3 regions of the Isoptericola sp. 178 genome follow, and region 2 is predicted to be linked to each of the others. Evidence: riboswitches for the same ligand, from Rfam matches in the RefSeq annotation. Region 2 holds a riboswitch; each other region holds the start of a gene.

Region 1 (6,690 bases), on a different contig from region 2:
TTGGCCGGAGGATCACCCTGTGAGCACCTCCGAGCCGACCGCGCCCGAGCCGCCGGTCCGTCGCCGCCGCGCCCGGTGGTGGTGGATCGGCGCGCTCGTCGTGCTGCTCGCCGCTGCGGTCGTGGTCGCCGGTGAGCTCGAGCACCGTGCCTGGGAGTCGCAGGTCGCCGAGTACGAGGAGGAGGTCGCCCGTCTCACCGACGCCGCCGACACCTCCCGCGGACGCTCCGAGGACGCCTACGCGGACAGCCGCGAGACCCTCACCGCCGCCGTCCAGGACGGCCGGCCCGTGTACCGGCGCAGCGAGGGCCAGGTGGCGGACCCCGCGGTCCGCGAGCCCTTGGACGCCGCCCTCACGGAGGCGCGGAAGCTGCGGGACGCCGAGGTCAGCTACCCGGTCGAGACCCGCACGGTCGAGGCGGTCACCCGCCCGAACCCGTTCTTCCCGGAGACGTTGCCACAGGTGGAGGTCGAGGTCGTCGACGGGTCGGACCCCTCGCCGGAGGCGCTCGACGACGCCGCAGCGGAGGTCCTGGAGACGAGCGACGCCGTCGCCGCCGCACGCCGCCAGTGGGCCGTCGACGAGCTGCAGCCCGCCGTCGTCCAGGGCCGTGACGCGCTGACGGACCTCACCGCGCAGGACGCCGACCTCGACCTCGGCACCCTCGACACGGCGGTCTCCGACGCCGAGGCGATGCTCGACGCCGGCGTCGACGCCGTGGACCCCGACGAGGCCGTGCGCCTGCGGGACACCCTGCTCGAGACCAGCACGTCCCTGTGGCGCACCCGGCTGGACCAGATCACCGCCGAGCGCCGTGCGGCGGCGCGTGCCGAGGGCGTCGACTGTCGGGTGGACAAGTGCGTCGCCCTGACCTTCGACGACGGTCCCGTGGCGCAGACCGAACGGCTGCTGCGGATCCTCGACCGCAAGGACGCACCGGCCACGTTCTTCATGGTGGGCGACAACGTCGCCAGGAACCCGCAGATCGCCCGCGCGGTCGCCGACGCGGGGCACCTCGTCGCCAACCACTCGTGGAGCCACCCGCAGCTCACCACCCTCGACGACGCCGAGGTGCGCGAGGAGCTGCGCAGCACCTCCGACGCGATCCGCGAGGCGACCGGGTCCACCCCGTTCCTGCTGCGGCCGCCCTACGGTGACGTCGACGGCCGGGTCCGCACGCTCGCGACCCGCAGCGGGCTCGACGTCATGACCTGGAACCTCGACACGCTCGACTGGCAGACCCGCGACGCGAAGGAGACCCGCCGTCGGGTCCGCGAGCAGGTGGAGCCCGGGAGCAACGTGCTGCTGCACGACATCCACGCGACCTCGGTCGACGCCGTCGGCAAGATCATCAAGGACCTGCGCGACGAGGACTACGTGCTGGTCACGGCCGACCTGCTCGTCGACGACGAGGAGTGACGCCCCGCCCGGCCGGACGACGCGTCGGGACGCGCCTCGGTCAGCGCCGGCGGTGCCGTGCCAGCACCGCACGGCAGTCGGTGCCGGCCGGCAGCACCCCGTAGCCGGCGCCGCGGTCCTCCCCGAGCCGCGCGGCGACGAACGCCTCGGCGCTGCCCGACGGCGCGTGCCGCACCATCAGCGACGCCTGCAGCGCCACGGCGAGCGACTCGACGACGCGGCGGGCCTGCGCCTGCTGCGCGCCGTCGTCGGACCCGGCGAGCTCGGTGAGCAGCCGCTGCGTGCGCGCGACGTGCGCGTCCAGGGCGGGGTGCGCCCCCGCCGTCGTGCCGAGCTCGGCACGGAACGCCTCGACAGACTCCGGCTCGCGCGCCATCGCCCGCAGCACGTCCAGGGCGATGACGTTGCCCGACCCCTCCCAGATGGCCATGACGGGCTGCTCGCGGTACCGGCGTGCCAGCGGGAACGCCTCGGTGTACCCGTTGCCGCCCAGGCACTCCATCGCCTCGAACGCGTGGTGCGGGCCGCGCTGGCACACCCAGAACTTGCTCACCGCCGTGGCCAGACGGCGGAACGCCCGCTCGGCGTCCGTCTCGGCGTCGTACGCCGCGGCCAGGCGCATCGAGGTCAGGGTCGCGGCCTCGGACTCCAGCGCGAGGTCGGCGAGCACGGCCGTCATGGCGGGCTGGTCGACCAGGTGCGCCCCGAACGCGCTGCGGTGGTCCGCGTGCCACAAGGCCTCGGCGACCCCCTGGCGCATGCCGGCCGCCGACCCGTGGACGCAGTCCAGCCGGGTGCGCGACACCATCTCGATGATGGTGCGCACCCCGCGGCCGGGCTCCCCGACGAGATACCCGACGGTGCCGTCGAGCTCGACCTCCGCCGACGCGTTCGACCGGTTGCCGAGCTTGTCCTTGAGCCGCTGGATGCGGAACGCGTTGCGGGTGCCGTCCTCGAGGACGCGCGGCACCAGGAAGCACGTCGGTGACCCGGGCGGCCCGGCGTCCTCGCCTCCGGCCTGGGCCAGGACGAGGAACGCGTCCGACATCGGGGCCGAGCAGAACCACTTGTGCCCGGTGAGCAGGGACGTCCCGTCCGAGCCCACGGGGACGGCCGCCGTGGTGTTGGCGCGGACGTCCGACCCGCCCTGCTTCTCCGTCATGGCCATGCCGACGAGCACGCCGGGTTTGTCCCCGGGAGCGGCCGGCGTGCCGTCGTACCCGGACGACAGCAGGCGCGGTTCCCAGACGGCGGCGAGCTCCGGCGCGTGCCGCAGGGAGGGCACGGCCGCGTGCGTCATCGAGACGGGGCACGCATGGCCGGGCTCGACCTGCGAGAACAGCGAGAAGACGGCGCCCCGCACGACGTTCGCCCCGGGCCCCGGCTCCGCCCAGGCGCCCGTGTGCGCCCCGCGCTCGACGGCGGCGGCGAGCACCTCGTGGTAGGCGGGGTCGTACTCGACCTCGTCGAGGCGGCGGCCACGCCGGTCGTGGGTGTGCAGCACCGGCTCGTGGATGTTCGCCCGCTCGGCCGCGTGCTGGAACGCCGCGGTCCCGACGTGCGCCCCGGCCTCGACCAGTCGCTCCTCGCCCCAGTCGCCGCCGAACGCGTGCACCGCCTCGCGCAGCACCGGGAAGTCCAGGTACTCGTTGACGTCGACGCGTTCCGGCGGCTGGTTCACGACCTGGTGGGTGGTGCGGGGTGCCGGCTGACGCTGCGCGGGGTCCGGCGTCGCGACGTCCGGGGTCGTGGCGGGCGGACTCGCGGTCATGGGATCCTCCGTCGTCGTCGACCTCGTCCTCGAGGGGCCGGCTCCAGGATGTCCCCCCGGGGCACCTGCTCGCTACCCAGTGGCGCCGGCTCCCGTCGAGGCGCCCGGTGACGAGGTCGAGGACCGGCCGAGCTCGGTCACCAGCCGCCGGGTGAGGGGTGCGGGGACCTCGTGCCGGTCGGCGGCCCGCAGCACGGCCCCGCCGATGGCGTCGAGCTCCAGGGGCCGCCCGGCCTCGGCGTCACGCTGCATGGACGAGCGCGCCTCGGGCGGGAACGTGTCGTAGAAGCGCAGGGCCGTCTGGCTGGTGTCGGGACCGCCGCCGGCCTGGCCGATCGCGGCGACCTCCGCGACGAGCGCCGCGAGGGTGTCGCGACGCTCGGTCCGGAGCGTCCCGATCGGCTCCCCGTGGTAGGTCGTCAGCAGGGCGAAGGGCGCGAGGAGCCCGAGCTTGCCCCACAGCATCGCCCCCTCGTCGTCGCGGACCAGCGTGGTGACCCCCGCGTCCCGCAGGATCGTCGCCGCGGCCTCGAGCCGCTCGGGGGGCGCCGTGCTGCTGGCCAGGTCCACCTCGACGAAGGGACTGCCGTGCACGATCCGCCCGGGAGCGGTCCGGGTGGACTCGACGCGGATGACACCGGCGGCGACGGACGCCGGCGCGAACCGCTCGCGCAGGGTGGCGACGTGCTCGACCCCGTTGAGCAGCGGCACGACGAGCCCGGCGGCGACGTGCTCAGCAGGGACCCGCTCCAGGGCTTCGGGCAGCGACGGGTGCTTGACGGCGACCAGGCACAGGTCGACCGGTTCGCGCAGCTCGGTGTCCGCCTCGACCTCGGCCGAGAAGTCCCCGAAGAAGCCGCTGGTGACGCGGAGGCCGTCGGAACGGAGGGTCGACGCCGTCTCGGGGCCGGCCAGGACGATCACACGATGGCCCGCCCGGGCGGCCAGCGCTCCCACCAGCCCGCCGACGCCCCCCGGGCCCAGCACGGCGATCGTCGAACGACGTGACGTCCGTTCCGGCATCGTCCACCTTCTTCCTGCGAATCGGGTCAGAGGTTGGTCAACGTAGCGCACCCGTGATCTACCCGTGACAACTCGCGGCGGGAGGGATAGTGTCCAGGCAGCTCACACCCCAGGTGAGATGTCCGAGGCGGGCGCCGAGCCCTGTCACCGCCCCGGAGCCGGACGACACGAACGACAGGGACGGGGGACCCACTCTCGGGCACCACGGTGCCCTCGGGGTGAAGCCGTGCAGGGACGCCCTGCCGGCCGGGTCAGTCTCCGACCCGAACCCGACAGCTAACCCCGCAGGCGCCAGGAGAATGTTCGATGCGACCCCGCACCGCCCGATGAGGCACACGCGCGACCTGCCCGCGCTCCCCGAGGCGACCGCACGACCCGCACCCACGAGGGCACGTGCCAAGGGACGACACACCGCGAGCCACGCGGCTCGACGCCGCCGCACTGGCCCGACCTGGTCCTCGCTCGCGCCCACGAGCTGGCCGCTGAGCATCGGCCTGGGCCTCGCCGTCACGATGGCGACCACGACCGGCATGGCCGTGGCCTCCAACACGACCGAGCTGCCGCGCGCCACGAGCCCGGAGGCCGCGCCCTCCGGCGTCCGCGCCCCGGGTGACGCCGCCGCCGACCTCGCGGCCGTGACGAGCGCCGCGAAGCAGGCCGCCCTGCTCGCCGACCGTGGCCAGGCCGCCTCCCGGAACGCCGACCGGGCCGCGCCGACGACGTCCCGCGCGGCCGGTGGCTCGGTCGGCGGCACCGTCGTGCCGGCGGACGCCACGATGTCCGCGGAGAAGGTCGCCCTGTCCGTCGAGGCGGCGCCCGAGCCCCCGCCGCCGCCGCTGCCCGGCTGCGACGGCTACGCCAGCGGCACCGGGTCCAACGGGTACATCCCCGAGAGCGAGATGTGCACCCTGTGGGACGGCACGACGCGGATCCGCGCCGACGCCGGCGTCGCCCTCGCCCGGCTCAACCTGGCCTACCGCGTGGTCTTCGGCGAGAACATGTGCATCACCGACGGTTACCGGAGCTACTCGTCGCAGGTCGCGACCAAGGAGGCCAAGGGGTACCTGGCCGCCACGCCCGGCACCTCGAACCACGGGTGGGGTCTGGCCGTGGACCTCTGCCCGGAGACGTACTCCGGCAGCCGCTACGACTGGCTCCGCGCGAACGCGCCGGCCTACGGCTGGGACAACCCCGACTGGGCGATCTACGACAAGTACGAGCCGTGGCACTGGGAGTACACGGACGCCGTCACCGAGATGGGCGGCTGAGACCGGACGATCTCAAGGCCCCACCGGGCCGCCGAGGTCGTCCGGGGTGAAGGCAGCGAGGTCGACCGACGCCTCGCCCCGCCCACCGGAGGACCAGGTCAGGGTCCCGGCGCCGCTGGCCAGGTCGACCTCGAGGACGGCGACGGCGTCGGGCACCTCGACGCCGCGGCGCTCCATGCTCAGCACCGCGCCGTGGAGCGTCGCGTCGACGTCGCCGTCGAACGCCGGGAACGTGTTGCGGAACCGGCACAGGGCCAGCATCCGCCGCACCACCGGCGTCTCGAGCGCGGCGTCGATCTCCTCCGCCGTGTAGTGGTGGCGGTTGATGTCCCGCCCCACGCCCGTACGCTGCAGGAGCTCGACGTCGTTCTCTCCCGCCAGCAGGCCGACGTAGTAGACCTGCGGGATGCCGGGCGTGAAGAGCTGGAGCGCTCGCGCGGCGAGATAGCGCGCGTCGTCGCGGCCGAGCGCGTCGTAGAAGGTCGAGTTCACCTGGTACAGGTCGAGGTTCGACGCCGCGGCACCCGTCGCCGCGGCCGACGCACCGCCGGTCCGCTCGTGGATCCCCTCCACGAGGGCGTCGATCTGGGCCGGGTCCAGCAGGCCGGGGCGATCCGGCTCCCCCGGTTCGACGGTCTGGTCGGGGCCGACGTCGATGACCCCGATCCCGTCGTGGGTGTCGAGCACCGTGACGGCGTTGCGGGGACGTTCACGCAGCCAGTCGAGCAGCGCCGTGCCGTCGCCGGTGTACAGCGCGTGCAGCACGAGCGGAGGCAGCGCGAAGTCGTAGACGAGGTCCACCTCCCGCGCGATCTCGATCTGACGCCGGTAGTAGGAGTGCACCTCGACCAGGACGTCCACACCCCGCTCCCGCGCCCGTGCCGCGAAGTCCGCGATGAAGGCGAAGGTCTCGGGCGTCATGAAGCACGTGCTGCCCGGCGTCTTGACCGCGTACCCGACGGCGTCGAGGCGCACCTGGCGCACCCCGGCCGCCGCGACCGTGTCGAGGATCGAGGTGAGGTAGTCCTGGCCGAGCTCGGAGCTCAGGTCGATGTCGATCTGCTGGGGCGTGAACGTCGTCCACACGTAGCGCAGCGCGTCCCCGAGCCGCAGCGCCGTGAACGGCAGCCCGGGCCGGGGCCGGTAGATGCGGGCCAGCTCCTCCTCCCGTGCGCCGTCCGGGAAGACCGACGACATCGTGAGGAACA
Region 2 (6,690 bases):
GCGTCCGCACGGCCGGGACCAGCCGCGTCGCCATCTTGAGGGGGCCCGGGAGGTTGTTCACCGCACGGGCGTCGGCGACGACCTCGAGGACGTCGCCCCGGCCGCCGACGTCGGTGACGAAGCGGGGCAGGGTCGTGCCGCCGAGGAGGCCGAGGGTGTGAAGGGTGTCTGCAAGAGTCATTTCGGTGCGCACCCGCGACAGGGTAATGGAACGGACGAACCGGACTGAACCCCCGGGGGAATACATCTCGCCGTGCGATGGTTGACCCGGGCGCTGATGAGTGCCACCTTCTCCTCCCTCCGCTACCCGAACTACCGCCTGTGGTTCGGCGCTGCCCTCGTCGCCAACATCGGCACCTGGATGCAGCGCATCGCCCAGGACTGGCTGGTGCTCACCGACCTCACCGACGACTCCGGCGTCGCCGTCGGCATCACCACCGCCCTGCAGTTCCTGCCGTTCCTGCTGATCGGCCCCTGGACCGGGCTGCTCGCCGACCGGCTGCCCCGCCGGCAGCTCCTCATGGCCACGCAGGGCGCGATGGGCGTCCTGGCCCTCGGCCTCGGCGTGCTCGTGCTGTCCGGCGCGGCCGAGCTCTGGCACGTGTACGCCTTCGCGCTCGGCCTCGGGGTCGCGACCGCCTTCGACAACCCCGTGCGCCAGGCCTTCGTCGCCGAGCTCGTGCCCCCGGAGCGGCTGTCCAACGCCGTCGGCCTCAACAGCGCGTCCTTCAACGCCGCCCGACTGGTCGGACCGGGCGCCGCCGGCCTGCTCATCGCCGCCGTCGGCTCCGGCTGGGTGTTCGTCATCAACGGCCTCACCTTCGCCGCCACGATCGCGGCCGTGGCGCTCATGCGCCCCGCCGCCATGTGGGTCAAGGACCGGGCACCGCGCGGCAAGGGGCAGATCCTCGAGGGCCTGCGGTACGTGCGGGGACGCTCCGACATCGTCGTGATCATGGTGGTCATGGCCGTCGTGTCCACCTTCGGCCTCAACTTCCAGCTCACCAGCGCGATGATGGCGCGGGTCGAGTTCGACCGCGGCGCCGGCGAGTTCGGGCTGCTCGGCTCCGTGCTGGCGATCGGGTCGCTGACCGGCGCGCTGCTCGCCGCCCGGCGCGAGCGCCCGCGGGTGCGGCTCGTCATCGGTGCGGCCTTCGCCTTCGCGGTCGCGACGGCGGTCAACGCCCTCATGCCGACCTACTGGCTCTACGTCGTCACGACCATCCCGGTCGGCCTGTCCGCGCTGACGATGATGACCGCGGCCAACTCCACCATCCAGACCTCGATCGACCCGGTGATGCGCGGGCGGGTCATGGCCCTCTACATGATGGTGTTCCTCGGCTCCACGCCGATCGGCTCACCCGTCGTCGGCTGGATCGGCGAGGCGTTCGGGCCGCGCTGGTCGATCCTCGTCGGGTCGATCACCACCCTCGCCGTGGCGCTCGCGGCCACCGTCTGGGCGATGCGGTCCTGGCGCGTCACGGTGCGCTACCGGCTGCTGCGCCGACCGCACCTCGAGGTCGTCTATCTCGACCCGCCGGTCCCGGCCGGGGACGAGCCGGTCCCGGCGGAGCAGGCCCGGCCGGCCTGACGTCGGGCGCGCCGGCCGCGCTCGCCGTCCCCGTCAGCCTCGTCAGCCGAGCCGGTCGACCACGTGGGTGATGCACTCCGTGAGCGCCGCGACGTCGTCCGGGTCCACCGCGGGGAACATGCCGACGCGCAGCTGGTTGCGGCCCAGCTTGCGGTAGGGGAAGACGTCGAGGATCCCGTGGTCGCGGAGCAGCCCGACGACGGCCCCCGCGTCGACCGACGGGTCCAGGTCGATCGTGCCCACCACCGGGGAGCGCTCCGCCGGGTCGGTGACGAAGGGTGTCGCCCACGGCGTCGCCGCCGCCCAGCCGTACAGGACCTGCGCCGAGCGCTCGCAGCGGCGCACGGACCAGTCCAGCCCGCCGTGCTCGAGCAGCCACTCGACCTGGTCGGCCAGCATGACCAGCGTCCCGACGGCGGGGGTGTTCAGCGTCTGGTCCTGGCGGGAGTTCTCCAGCGCCGTGGTCAGCGACAGGAACTCCGGCACCCAGCGGCCGTCGCCGGACGACTCCACCTCCCGGGCGCGCTCCACGGCCGCCGGGGAGCACAGCGCCAGCCACAGGCCGCCGTCGGCGGCGAAGGCCTTCTGCGGGCCGAAGTAGTAGACGTCGGTCTCGTGCAGGTCGACCGGCAGCGCGCCCGCACCCGAGGTCGCGTCGGTCAGCAGGAGCTGGTCGGGGCCGCCCGGGCGGCGCACGGGAGCGACCGCCCCGGTCGAGGTCTCGTTGTGCGGGGTGGCGTAGACGTCCACGGCGTCCGACGGCGTCAGGTGGGCCACCGTCCCGGGTGCGGCCTCGACCACCTCGGGGTCGTCGAGGAAGGGTGCCCGGGCGGTGGCGGCGGCGAACTTGGCCCCGAACTCCCCGAACACGGCATGCTGGGCCCGCCGTCGGACGAGGGACGCCGTGGCGACCTCCCAGAAGGCGGTCGACCCGCCGTTGCCGAGGGCCACCTCGTACCCCGCGGGCAGGTCGAACAACTCGGTCAGGCCCGTGCGCACCCGGTGCACCAGATCCTTGACCGGGGCCTGCCGGTGCGAGGTGCCCAGCACCGGGCGTGCCGGGTCGCCGGCCGCGACGAGGGCCTCGACCTGGCCCGTGCGCACCTTGGACGGGCCGGAGCCGAAGCGGCCGTCGGAGGGCAGCATCGACGCGGGGATCTGGAGGGTCATGCGAATAGACTAGGCCCGGGCCTCAAGACGGGAGCGGACGTGACGGACCTGATCGACACCACCGAGATGTACCTGAAGACGATCTACGAGCTGGGTGAGGAAGGCATCACGCCGCTGCGCGCCCGGATCGCGGAACGTCTGGGGCACTCGGGCCCGACCGTCTCCCAGACGGTCGCGCGGATGGAGCGGGACGGTCTGGTCGTCGTCACCGGTGACCGGCACCTCGAGCTGACCGCCGACGGTCAGGAGAAGGCCGTGCGGGTCATGCGCAAGCACCGTCTGGCCGAGCGTCTGCTCACCGACGTCATCAAGCTCGACTGGCCGCAGGTGCACAACGAGGCCTGCCGGTGGGAGCACGTCATGAGCGACCTCGTCGAGCGTCGGCTGGTGACCCTGCTCGACCACCCGCACCACGACCCGTACGGCAACCCGATCCCGGGGCTGTCGGAGCTGGGGGAGCAGTACGAGGAGCTGCCGTTCCTCGAAGGCGTGCAGTCCCTGCCGCTGTACCTGGAGTCCGGGGCCGACGCCTCCGCGACGGTCGTGCTGCGCCGCATCGCCGAGCCGGTCCAGGTCGACGACGAGTTCCTCCTGCGGCTGTCCGACGCGGGCCTCTTCCCGGGCGCGAGCATCGAGGTGGAGCGCGCCGGCGACGACTTCGTCGTCCGTCTGGTCGACGGTGACGGTGCCCTGGAGCTGCCGGAGGAGCTGGCCAAGCACCTCTTCGTCGCAGCCCGCTGAGATCTCGACGCGACGCGTCGGACGCGAGACGTGACCGGAGCGTGACATCGGCGGGGAGGTTCCGGTACGGTCAGACTCGCTCGCGCGGGTGTCTCGCGCGAGTACCGGGACGGGCGCCTAACCCTGTCACCGTCCTGGTTCCCACGGATGACCGCACGACAGGGGCGGGGGACCCACGATTCGGGCACCGGTGACGGTGTCCTCGGGGTGAAGTCCCACGGTTCGTACGGACCGCGGGGCCGGGTGTTTTCTCCCACCCGAACCCGACAGCTGACCTCGTAGGCGAACGGAGAGGTTGAACGTGACTGCTCGCAGCATGCGCGGTAAGCACCGCGCCGCACGCCGCCCCATGATGGCGGCCCCCTCCGCGGCCGCAGGCCGTCGGGCTGCTGTGGTGGCGACCGCCGGTGGTCTCCTGGTCTCCACGATCGGTGGCGCGAGCGCCGCCCACGCGGCGCCGGTGGACGCGGACGCGGCCAAGAAGCTGAGCACCGTGGACCTGGGTGCGCTGACCGACCAGGCGCGCCAGGCGCTCGAGGCGGCCCCGGTGGTCACCGTCGACGCCGAGGCCAAGGTCCAGGTCGAGCGCGTGACGCCCACGATCGTCGAGCGGGCGGACATCAAGGCCGCGCCGGAGCCCGAGCCGGAGCCCGTGCGCGAGGCGGCGCCGTCGCGCTCCTCCGAGCGCGAGTCGCTCTCGAGCTCGTCCTCCTCCTCCTCGACGACGACGTCCTCCTCGGCCACCACGGCCGTGCCGGACTCCGCCGTCGGGTCGACGATCGTCTCCATCGCCTCGCGCTACGTGGGCGTCCCGTACGTCTCCGGTGGCACCACGCCGTCCGGCTTCGACTGCTCCGGGTTCACCCAGTACGTGTACGCCCAGGCCGGTATCTCGCTGCCGCGGTCGTCCTCGGACCAGCGCTACGCCGGCAGCGTGGTCTCCCGCTCCGCCGCGCAGCCGGGCGACCTCATCTGGACCCCGGGCCACATCTCCATCTACGCGGGTGGCAACACGCAGATCGACGCCCCGCGTCCGGGCAAGACGATCCAGTTCCGGAACATCTGGCAGTCCAACCCGACCTTCATCCGAGTCGGCTGAGACGCCGGCACCTCGTGCCGAGGGCCCTGTCGCGCGCAGAGCGCGGCAGGGCCCTCTGTCGTGCCGCGAGGTGCTCCCGGGGGTCCCGGACGCCGGACACCCCTCGAGGGACTCAGCGGGGGGCGCAGTGCCCTCTGCGGGGCCCCTCGGACGTGTATCGCCGCAGATCGTGATCGAAACGTGACATCGGGGCGTGTATCAGATACCGTTCTCGCGTCCGGTGGAGCAGTCTGCCGGACCTCGACCGGACGCCGAGCCCTGCCGCCGGTCGGGAACCGAGACCCTAGGCAGGGGCGGGGGACCCACTCTCGGGCACCGGACACGGTGTCCTCGGGGTGAAGTCCCACGGTTCGTCCGAACCGTGGGGCCGGGTGATTTCTCCCACCCGAACCCGACAGCTGACTTCGTAGGCGGACAGGAGAGGGAAGACGTGAACGCACGCACCACGACGCGCGGTCGGCACCTGGCCGCCCGCCGCCCCATCACCGCACCATCTGCAGCCGCGAGCCGTCGTGCTGCCGTGATGGCCACCGCCGGCGGTCTGCTGGTCTCCACGATCGGTGGCGCCACCGCCGCGCACGCCGCGCCCGTGGACTCGGACGCGGCCAAGAAGCTGAGCACCGTGGACCTCGGTTCGCTGACCGACCAGGCCCGCGAGGCCCTGGAGTCCGCGCCCGTGGTCACCGTCGACTCCGGTGCCAAGGTCCAGGTCGAGCGCGTGACGCCGAAGATCGCCGAGAAGGCGGACATCAAGGCGGCCCCCGAGCCCGAGCCCGAGCCGGAGCCCGTGCGCGAGACGACCACCTCGCGCTCCGCCGAGCGGGAGCCCACGTCGACGTCGAGCTCGTCCTCGTCGTCGTCCTCGTCCTCGTCGAGCTCGACCGAGAGCTCCAGCTCCAGCTCCTCGACGCCGACGGCCGACAGCTCGCGGGGTTCGCAGGTCGTGTCCATCGCGGCCCGCTACCTCGGCACGCCGTACGTCGTCGGCGGCGCCTCGCCGTCCGGGTTCGACTGCTCGGGCCTGGTGACCTACGTGTACGCGCAGGTCGGCGTCTCGCTGCCGCACTCCTCGAGCGCGATCCTCAGCGCGTCCAACACGACGCAGATCTCGCAGTCGTCGGCGCAGCCGGGCGACCTCATCTGGTCCCCGGGGCACATCTCGATCTACATCGGCAACGGCCAGCAGATCGAGGCCACGCGCCCCGGCGGTTGGACCGTCCGCCAGTCCAGCCTCTGGCAGTCCAGCCCGACCTTCCTGCGGGTCACCGGCTGACCGACGCCTCGACCGTCCGCCCCGACGCCCCGGCACTCCTCGTGAGTGCCGGGGCGTCGTGCGTCCGGGCACGGCCCGGCCCCCGAGCGCGCCACGCGGTGTCGCCGGGCGGCCTTTGCTGCGTCTTGCGGGGCGCTTTCGTTAGGCTTGAACCAGGCGGATGCCGGACGGCGAGGTCCGGACGCAGACGGGAGGCGCGAGATGACACGTCCTGAGGTCGTCCTGGTGGGGGTCGACGGTTCCGACGCGAGCATGCACGCCCTGGACTGGGCCGCGGCGTACGCGGCACGTGTCGGGTGGAGCCTGCACGTCGTGTGCAGCTACTCGTTGCCGTCCTTCACGGCCGCCTCCCTGGACGGCGGCTACGCGGCCCTCGACGACACCGCGATCGCCGAGGGGGCCAAGGCGGTGCTGTCCGAGGCCACGGCAAGGGTCGAGGGGATCGGCGTCCCGGTCACGGGGACGGTCGCCACCGGGGACGCCGCCGGGGTGCTCGTCGAGATGTCCGCGGAGGCGTGCCTGGCCGTCGTGGGGACGCGCGGGCGCGGCGGATTCACGGAGCGTCTGCTGGGGACGGTGTCCTCGGCGCTGCCGGCCCACGCGCACTGCCCGACGGTGGTCGTGCCCTACCGGCAGGAGGTCGCCGAGACCGACGACCCGGAGCGGCGCGACGGCGACCGGATCCACGACGTGCGGCGGATCGTCGTCGGGGTCGACGGGTCGCCGACCGCGGAGATCGCGTTGCGGCACGCCGTCGAGCAGGCCGAGACCTGGGACGCCGAGCTCGTCGCCGTGGCCGGGGTCCCGCTGGGCAGC
Region 3 (6,690 bases), on a different contig from region 2:
GGCGTTGTTGACCAGCAGGCCGACCGGACGGCGGTCGTCCTCCGGGTCCGCGCCGGTCACGGTGAGCCGCTCGGCGACCCGGGTGACGTCGTCGTGGCGCGCCAGGTCCGCCTGGATCACCTCGACGTGGACACCGGCCGCGGCCCGGATCTGTCCGGCGACGCGGTCGAGCCGCTCGCCGTCACGGGCGACGAGGACGAGGTCGTGGCGAGCGGTGGCGAGCTGCCAGGCGATCTCGAGTCCGAGACCGGCGGTCGCACCGGTGACGAGCGCAGTACCCATGACGGCACTCTATGTGTCCTAGGGTGCTCGCGTGCGCATCGCCACGTGGAACGTGAACTCCGTCCGCACGCGGCTGGACCGCGTGCTGGCCTTCCTGGAACGGTCCGGGACGGACGTGCTGGCCGTCCAGGAGACCAAGTGCCGGGACGACCAGTTCCCCCACCGGGCCTTCGAGGAGGCGGGGTACGAGGTGGCGCACACCGGCTACCACCAGTGGAACGGCGTGGCCGTGGTCTCCCGGGTGGGTGTCGAGGACGTGGCGACGTCGTTCCCGCACCAGCCCACGTTCGCCAAGCCCGACGAGGAACCGCGTCTCGAGGCCCGCGCCCTCGGGGCCACCTGCGGCGGCGTGCGGGTCTGGTCGCTGTACGTGCCGCACGGCCGCGCGCTGGACGACCCGCACTACGCCTACAAGCTGGCCTGGCTGGAAGGCCTGCGCACCGACGCCGAGCAGTGGCTGGCGGCGGACCCCGGGGCGCAGCTCGCCCTGCTCGGCGACTGGAACGTCATCCCCCGCGACACCGACGTCTGGGACGTCACGGCGTTCGAGGGCAGGACCCACGTGTCGGCCGCCGAGCGGGCGGCGTTCGAGGCCTTCGGACCTGCGGGGTACACGGAGGTGACGCGCGAGCACCTGCCCGCGCCGCACACGTACACCTACTGGGACTACCAGCAGCTCGCGTTCCCGCGGGACAAGGGGCTGCGCATCGACTTCGCGTACGCCTCGCCGGCGCTGCGCGACCGGGTCACCGGTGCGACGGTCGACCGGGGCGAGCGACGCGGCAAGGGCGCCAGCGACCACGTGCCGGTGATGCTCGACCTGGTCTGAGGCGCCGAGGTGACGGCCGGTCCGGATCGATGTCACGCCGGCCGCCGCGGCGTGTCGGGAGGGCCCCCTCCCTCGCCTCGCTAGGCTCGTGAATGTCTTCACAAGCCTGATGCGAGGAGTCGCCGTGGGTACGCAGATCGATGCCTCCGCCGCCGTGGGCGAGTACGTCGCCCGGGCCGACTGGCGGGTGCACGCCAACGCCAACCAGGGCTACTCCCTCGGTGGCCTCGTCCTGAACGTCGCGGGCAAGACGATCGCGAACTACTGGCTCGACGAGGTGTTCTCCCCCGAGCTGGCCGCCGCGCACCGGCAGGGCGACCTGCACGTCCACGACCTCGACGTGCTCGGCGGCTACTGCGCCGGGTGGTCGCTGCGCCAGCTGCTGTCCGAGGGGTTCGGCGGGGTCGCGGGGGCGGTCGCCTCCTGGCCGCCCCGGCACCTGAGCTCGGCGCTCGGGCAGATCGTCAACTTCTTCGGCACGCTGCAGAACGAGTGGGCGGGGGCCCAGGCCTTCAGCTCCTTCGACACCCTGCTGGCCCCGTACGTCCACGTCGACCGCCTCAGCCAGGCCGAGGTCACCCAGGCCCTGCAGGAGTTCGTCCACAACCTCAACGTGCCGTCCCGCTGGGGCACCCAGACGCCGTTCACCAACCTGACCTTCGACCTCACCTGCCCGCCCGACCTCGCCGACGAGCACCCCGTCGTCGGCGACGACGTCCTCGACGTCACCTACGGCGACCTGCAGGCCGAGTCCGACATGATCAACCGGGCGTTCGTGGCCGTCATGTCCGCCGGGGACGCCGCCGGCCGGGTGTTCACCTTCCCGATCCCGACGTACAACATCACGCCGGACTTCGACTGGGACTCCGAGATCTCCGAGGAGATCTTCGAGATGACCGCGCGGTACGGCACGCCGTACTTCCAGAACTTCATCAGCTCCGACCTGAACCCCGGCGACGTGCGCTCGATGTGCTGCCGCCTCCAGCTCGACCTGCGCGAGCTGCTCGCGCGCGGCAACGGGCTGTTCGGGTCCGGCGAGCAGACCGGCTCGCTCGGCGTGGTCACGATCAACTGCGCCCGGCTCGGGCACGTCCACGGCCCGGACCGCGAGGCGCTGTACGCGGCGCTGGACCGCCTCGTCGACCTCGCCGCCGACGGTCTCGAGGCACGCCGCGAGACGGTCCAGCGGCTCATGGACGGCGGGCTGTACCCCTGGACGCGGCGCTACCTCGGGACGCTCGACGCCCACTTCTCCACCATCGGCGTCAACGGGGTCAACGAGATGATCCGCAACGCCACCGCCGACACCGAGGACATCACCACGCCGGCCGGGCACGCCACGGCCCTCGAGCTGCTCGACCACCTGCGCACGCGCCTCGTCGAGATCCAGGAGCGCACGGGCCACCTGTACAACCTGGAGGCGACCCCTGCCGAGGGCACGACCTACCGGTTCGCCCGCGAGGACCGCGCCCGCTACCCGGGGATCCTGCAGGCCGGGACCCCGGAGCAGCCGTACTACACGAACTCCACCCAGCTCCCGGTCGGCTTCACCGACGACCCGTTCGAGGCACTCGCCCGCCAGGACGAGCTGCAGCGGCGCTACACGGGCGGCACGGTGCTGCACCTCTACCTGGGCGAGCAGATGTCCGGCGCCGAGTCGTGCCGCCTGCTCGTGCGCCGTGCCCTGGAGAACCACCGGCTGCCCTACCTCACGGTGACGCCGACGTTCTCGATCTGCGCCACGCACGGCTACCTCGCGGGCGACGTGCGGTCCTGCCCGACCTGCGGCGCCGGGACCGAGGTGTGGACCCGGGTGATGGGGTACTTCCGCCCCGTGGCGTCCTTCAACACCGGCAAGCAGGGCGAGTACGCCGAGCGCGTGCCGTTCCGGGAGCCCGCGGCCTCCCGGGAGCCCGCGGCGGTGACCGTCGATGTCGCCTGACGCGCCGGCCCGGGCACCGCTGCGCATCGCCGGCTTCGTGCCGTTCTCGACGGTCGACCGGCCCGGTCGTCTGGTCGCCACCGCGTTCACCCAGGGATGCCCGTGGCGGTGCACCTACTGCCACAACCCCTCCCTGATCGACCCCCGGCGGCGGCCCGGTGCGACCTGGTCGGAGGTCCTCGAGCTGCTGCGCAAGCGCCGCAGCCTCCTGGACGGCCTGGTGATCTCCGGCGGTGAACCCACCCTCCAGCCCGGCCTGGCGGACGCCTGCCGCGACGTCCGCGACCTCGGGCTCGAGGTCGGCGTGCACTCCGGCGGCCCCTGGCCGACCCGGCTCGCCCGCGTGCTGCCCCTGGTGGACTGGGTCGGCCTGGACATCAAGGCGGTGCCGGACCGGTACGAGCTCGTCACCGGAGCGGCACCGTCCGGGCGGGCGGCGTGGGAGTCGGCCCGGCTCGTGGTCGAGTCCGGGGTCGACCACGAGATCCGCACCACCGTCGACCCCACCGTGCACACCCGCGAGGACGTCCTGGCGATCGGCGCGCGCCTCACCGCGCTCGGCGTCCGCCGGTGGGTGCTGCAGGAGGCGCGACCGGACGGCGCACGGGCCGGGTGGGTGCGCCGCCTGGACCGCCGACGGCTGTCCGACGTGCTGCGCGAGGACGACCTGCCGGGCGTCGAGCGCCGCGTGGGGGTCTGAACCGCCCGGACCCGGAAGGAGCGCCCGGCTCGGTAGGTTGGCTCCCATGACCGAGCGCCCCGAGGACGACCTCTCCTTCGCCTCGCCCGGCCCGGAGGCGTCCGGCCCCGCCCCGGACGGGACGCGGGGTCCGGCCCGTCCCTCCCCCGGCCCGGCACCGACGGGCGCGTCGGACCGCCGGCCGGTGGACCCCGGGGCCCGCTGGGGCGTCCCCGGACCCACGCCGGCCGAGCGCGCCGCGGCGCGGCGCCGGGCCCGGATCTGGGTGCTGTCGGTCCTCGCCCTGATCCTGCTCGTGGTCGGCGGCGCCGTGGGGGCCTCCTACCTGACGACGAGCACGCGCGAGGAGGCGTGGGAACCCGTCGCGGCCGACGTCACCGCGCCGGAGACCGTCAACGCCGTGCAGCTCGTCCTCGGCTCGTGCCTCGCCGAGGCCCCGACCGACGGCGCCGTGGGACGCGTCGAGGTGGTGCCGTGCGGCGAGCCGCACGCGGCCGAGGTGGTCGGGCGCACCGACGCGTCGGCGGACGCCGTCTGGCCCGGCGCGGACGAGGCGGCGGCCCGCACCGCGCGGGGCTGCACCCCGGACCTCCTGGGCCCGCAGGCGCGCGCGGACGACTCCACACGGGTCGAGCTGGTGGTCTGGGCGCCGAGCGAGGAGTCCTGGGCCGCCGGGGACCGCACGGGGCTGTGCGTGGCCGTCGTGGACGGCACGCGGACCGGCTCGCTCCTGGACTGAGCGGCCGGGAACGTCATCGGATCGGTGCCCGATCTTCACCTCCCCGGCACCCCGGATGGGTCGATCGCCCGATCCCGGCCCTCGGTCGACGGCCGTTTCCGACGGTTCCGGCGCGCCGTGTCCGTCATGTCGGACAGCGTCCCGCCGCCGGATCCCTTCACACCGCCTCCACCATCGGCGCAGGAGGTGACCGTTATCTGACCGTGACCTCCGACCGTTTCGGGGCTAGCGTCCTGTCGTCGCCCGGAGACCGGGCGGCGACCGGCCCGGTGCCCAGTGCTGCCGACGGGACGGCCCACCGGAGCACCGACGGCAGCAGCGGGAGACCCAGGTTCTTCGGGTGACGTCAGCGCCACCCTCGGGGTGAAGCCGTCCATCGGCGGCAGGCCACCACTTCTCGGCCTAACCCGACAGCTCATCTCGCCGGCTGGAGGAGTACCCCATGTCCACACCCTCGCTGGATGCTGCGCGCCCGCAGGGTGCCGTGCGCACCCCCAGGAAACGCCACGCCGCCGTCGCCATGACGCTCACGGCGGCCCTCGCCGGCGGCACGCTGGTCGCCGGCGCCGGATCGGCCGCCGCCGACGACGCGCTCACGACCACCACGGACGAGACCGTCGCCGACGAGACCACCTCGGCCGGCACGACCACCACGGACGCGACCGACACGTCGGTCTCCGACGGCACCGCGACCCCGACGCCGGAACCCGTCGTCGAGGACACCGCGTCGCCCGAGCCGACGACCACCACGGACGGGACGACCACGACGCCGACCGAGGAACCGGCCGCCGAGGACACCGGCACCGCCACCGAGGAGCCCGTCGTCGTGAGCACGACGCCCGACGTCTCGGTGTCGAAGTCCCGCAGCACCGGCCGCAAGGGACAGGGCCACACCCGCCCCCGCTACACGGTCCGCGCGACCGCGGACGGCGAGGCGTTCGCCGGCCGGGTCCGGCTCTACGTCCAGGGCACCAAGGTCGCGGTCAAGAGCCTCGACGGGGACGGCACGATCCACTTCCGCCCCGGGTTCTCCCACTACGACGTCGGCCGCAACGGCATCCGCGTCGTCGTCGCGCCGGCCGCCTCCACCGGGTTGGAGCAGGTGACGAAGCACCGCAGGGTGTGGATCAAGCCCAAGGCGACGACCAACATGTACGTCTCCAAGAGCCGTCACACGGCCACGAAGGGCAAGTGGCACACCCGCCCGAAGTACACGGTGAAGCTGCGCAAGTGGGGCGAGCCCGTCCAGGGCCGGGTGCGCCTGTTCATCTCCGGCGACAAGGTCGCCGTGAAGAAGACCAACAAGTACGGGGTCGTCCGGTTCCGGCCGGGGCTCGGCAAGTACGACCTGGGCAAGAACAGGATCCGCGTCGTCGGGGTGCCGGCCCGGGCCGAGGGACTCAAGAAGTCGACCAAGTACCGGAAGGTCCACGTCAAGCCGAAGATGACCCGCGGCCAGAAGGTCGTCCGGGTGGCCCACAACTACATCGGGCACCGGTACTCGTGGGGCGGCACGTCGCCCGCCACCGGGTTCGACTGCTCGGGGTTCACGTCCTACGTGTACAAGAAGGCGATCGGCAAGACCCTGCCGCGCTCGTCGTCGGCCCAGGCCTCCCTCGGCACGCGCGTCTCGCGCAGCAACGCCCGGCAGGGCGACCTGGTCTACTCGCCGGGGCACATCGGGATCTACGCCGGCAACGGCCGGATCATCGAGTCGGCCCGTCCGGGCGTCGGCGTGGTGAAGCGCCAGATCTGGCAGAGCAGCCCGCGGTTCATCCGCATCTGACCGGCACCGGTCCGGGCGCCGCGAGCGCCCGACGGCCCCGCCTTCCGCACGGAGGGCGGGGCCGTCGTCGTCCCGGCGACGATCAGGCCAGCGAGAGCCCCTCGGCACCCTCGACGCGGTCGACGACGACGGTGTCCCCGTCGGCCGTCTCGCCGGACAGCAGCCGGCGGGCCAGCCGGTCGCCGATCTCGCGCTGGACGAGCCGCCGCAGCGGGCGGGCGCCGTAGGCGGGGTCGTACCCCTCGACCGCCAGCCACCGGCGGGCGGACGGCGTCACGTCGAGCGTGATGCGCCGGTCGGCCAGCCGCTGGGCGAGCGCCGCGACCTGCAGCTCGACGATCCGTCCCAGCTCGTCGAGGGACAGCGCGTCGAAGAGGACCACGTCGTCCAGCCGGTTGAGGAACTCGGGCTT

The links. Region 2 has a riboswitch for cyclic di-AMP ahead of Q6349_RS05215 (C40 family peptidase). Riboswitches for the same ligand answer to the same signal wherever they lie in the genome.
Region 1: linked by a shared signal. The riboswitch ahead of Q6349_RS15205 (D-alanyl-D-alanine carboxypeptidase family protein) and the one ahead of Q6349_RS05215 (C40 family peptidase) in region 2 are both predicted to bind cyclic di-AMP.
Region 3: linked by a shared signal. The riboswitch ahead of Q6349_RS02755 (C40 family peptidase) and the one ahead of Q6349_RS05215 (C40 family peptidase) in region 2 are both predicted to bind cyclic di-AMP.

What each region holds. Positions count from the first base shown of each region.
Region 1 is NZ_JAUQYN010000006.1:36,241-42,930, reverse strand. Features, by position in the region: gene Q6349_RS15220 (polysaccharide deacetylase family protein) at 20-1,420, shown strand; gene Q6349_RS15215 (acyl-CoA dehydrogenase family protein) at 1,461-3,191, opposite strand; gene Q6349_RS15210 (ketopantoate reductase family protein) at 3,264-4,214, opposite strand; cyclic di-AMP (ydaO/yuaA leader) riboswitch at 4,355-4,521, shown strand; gene Q6349_RS15205 (D-alanyl-D-alanine carboxypeptidase family protein) at 4,541-5,482, shown strand; gene gtfA (sucrose phosphorylase) at 5,495-6,690, opposite strand, start outside.
Region 2 is NZ_JAUQYN010000002.1:126,646-133,335, forward strand. Features, by position in the region: gene Q6349_RS05190 (hypothetical protein) at 1-193, opposite strand, end outside; gene Q6349_RS05195 (MFS transporter) at 278-1,591, shown strand; gene serC (phosphoserine transaminase) at 1,634-2,761, opposite strand; gene Q6349_RS05205 (metal-dependent transcriptional regulator) at 2,801-3,502, shown strand; cyclic di-AMP (ydaO/yuaA leader) riboswitch at 3,638-3,801, shown strand; gene Q6349_RS05210 (C40 family peptidase) at 3,804-4,601, shown strand; cyclic di-AMP (ydaO/yuaA leader) riboswitch at 4,865-5,029, shown strand; gene Q6349_RS05215 (C40 family peptidase) at 5,032-5,874, shown strand; gene Q6349_RS05220 (universal stress protein) at 6,076-6,690, shown strand, end outside.
Region 3 is NZ_JAUQYN010000001.1:581,203-587,892, forward strand. Features, by position in the region: gene Q6349_RS02730 (SDR family oxidoreductase) at 1-282, opposite strand, end outside; gene Q6349_RS02735 (exodeoxyribonuclease III) at 314-1,111, shown strand; gene Q6349_RS02740 (ribonucleoside triphosphate reductase) at 1,221-3,053, shown strand; gene Q6349_RS02745 (anaerobic ribonucleoside-triphosphate reductase activating protein) at 3,043-3,753, shown strand; gene Q6349_RS02750 (septum formation family protein) at 3,800-4,492, shown strand; cyclic di-AMP (ydaO/yuaA leader) riboswitch at 4,787-4,930, shown strand; gene Q6349_RS02755 (C40 family peptidase) at 4,935-6,278, shown strand; gene clpB (ATP-dependent chaperone ClpB) at 6,361-6,690, opposite strand, start outside.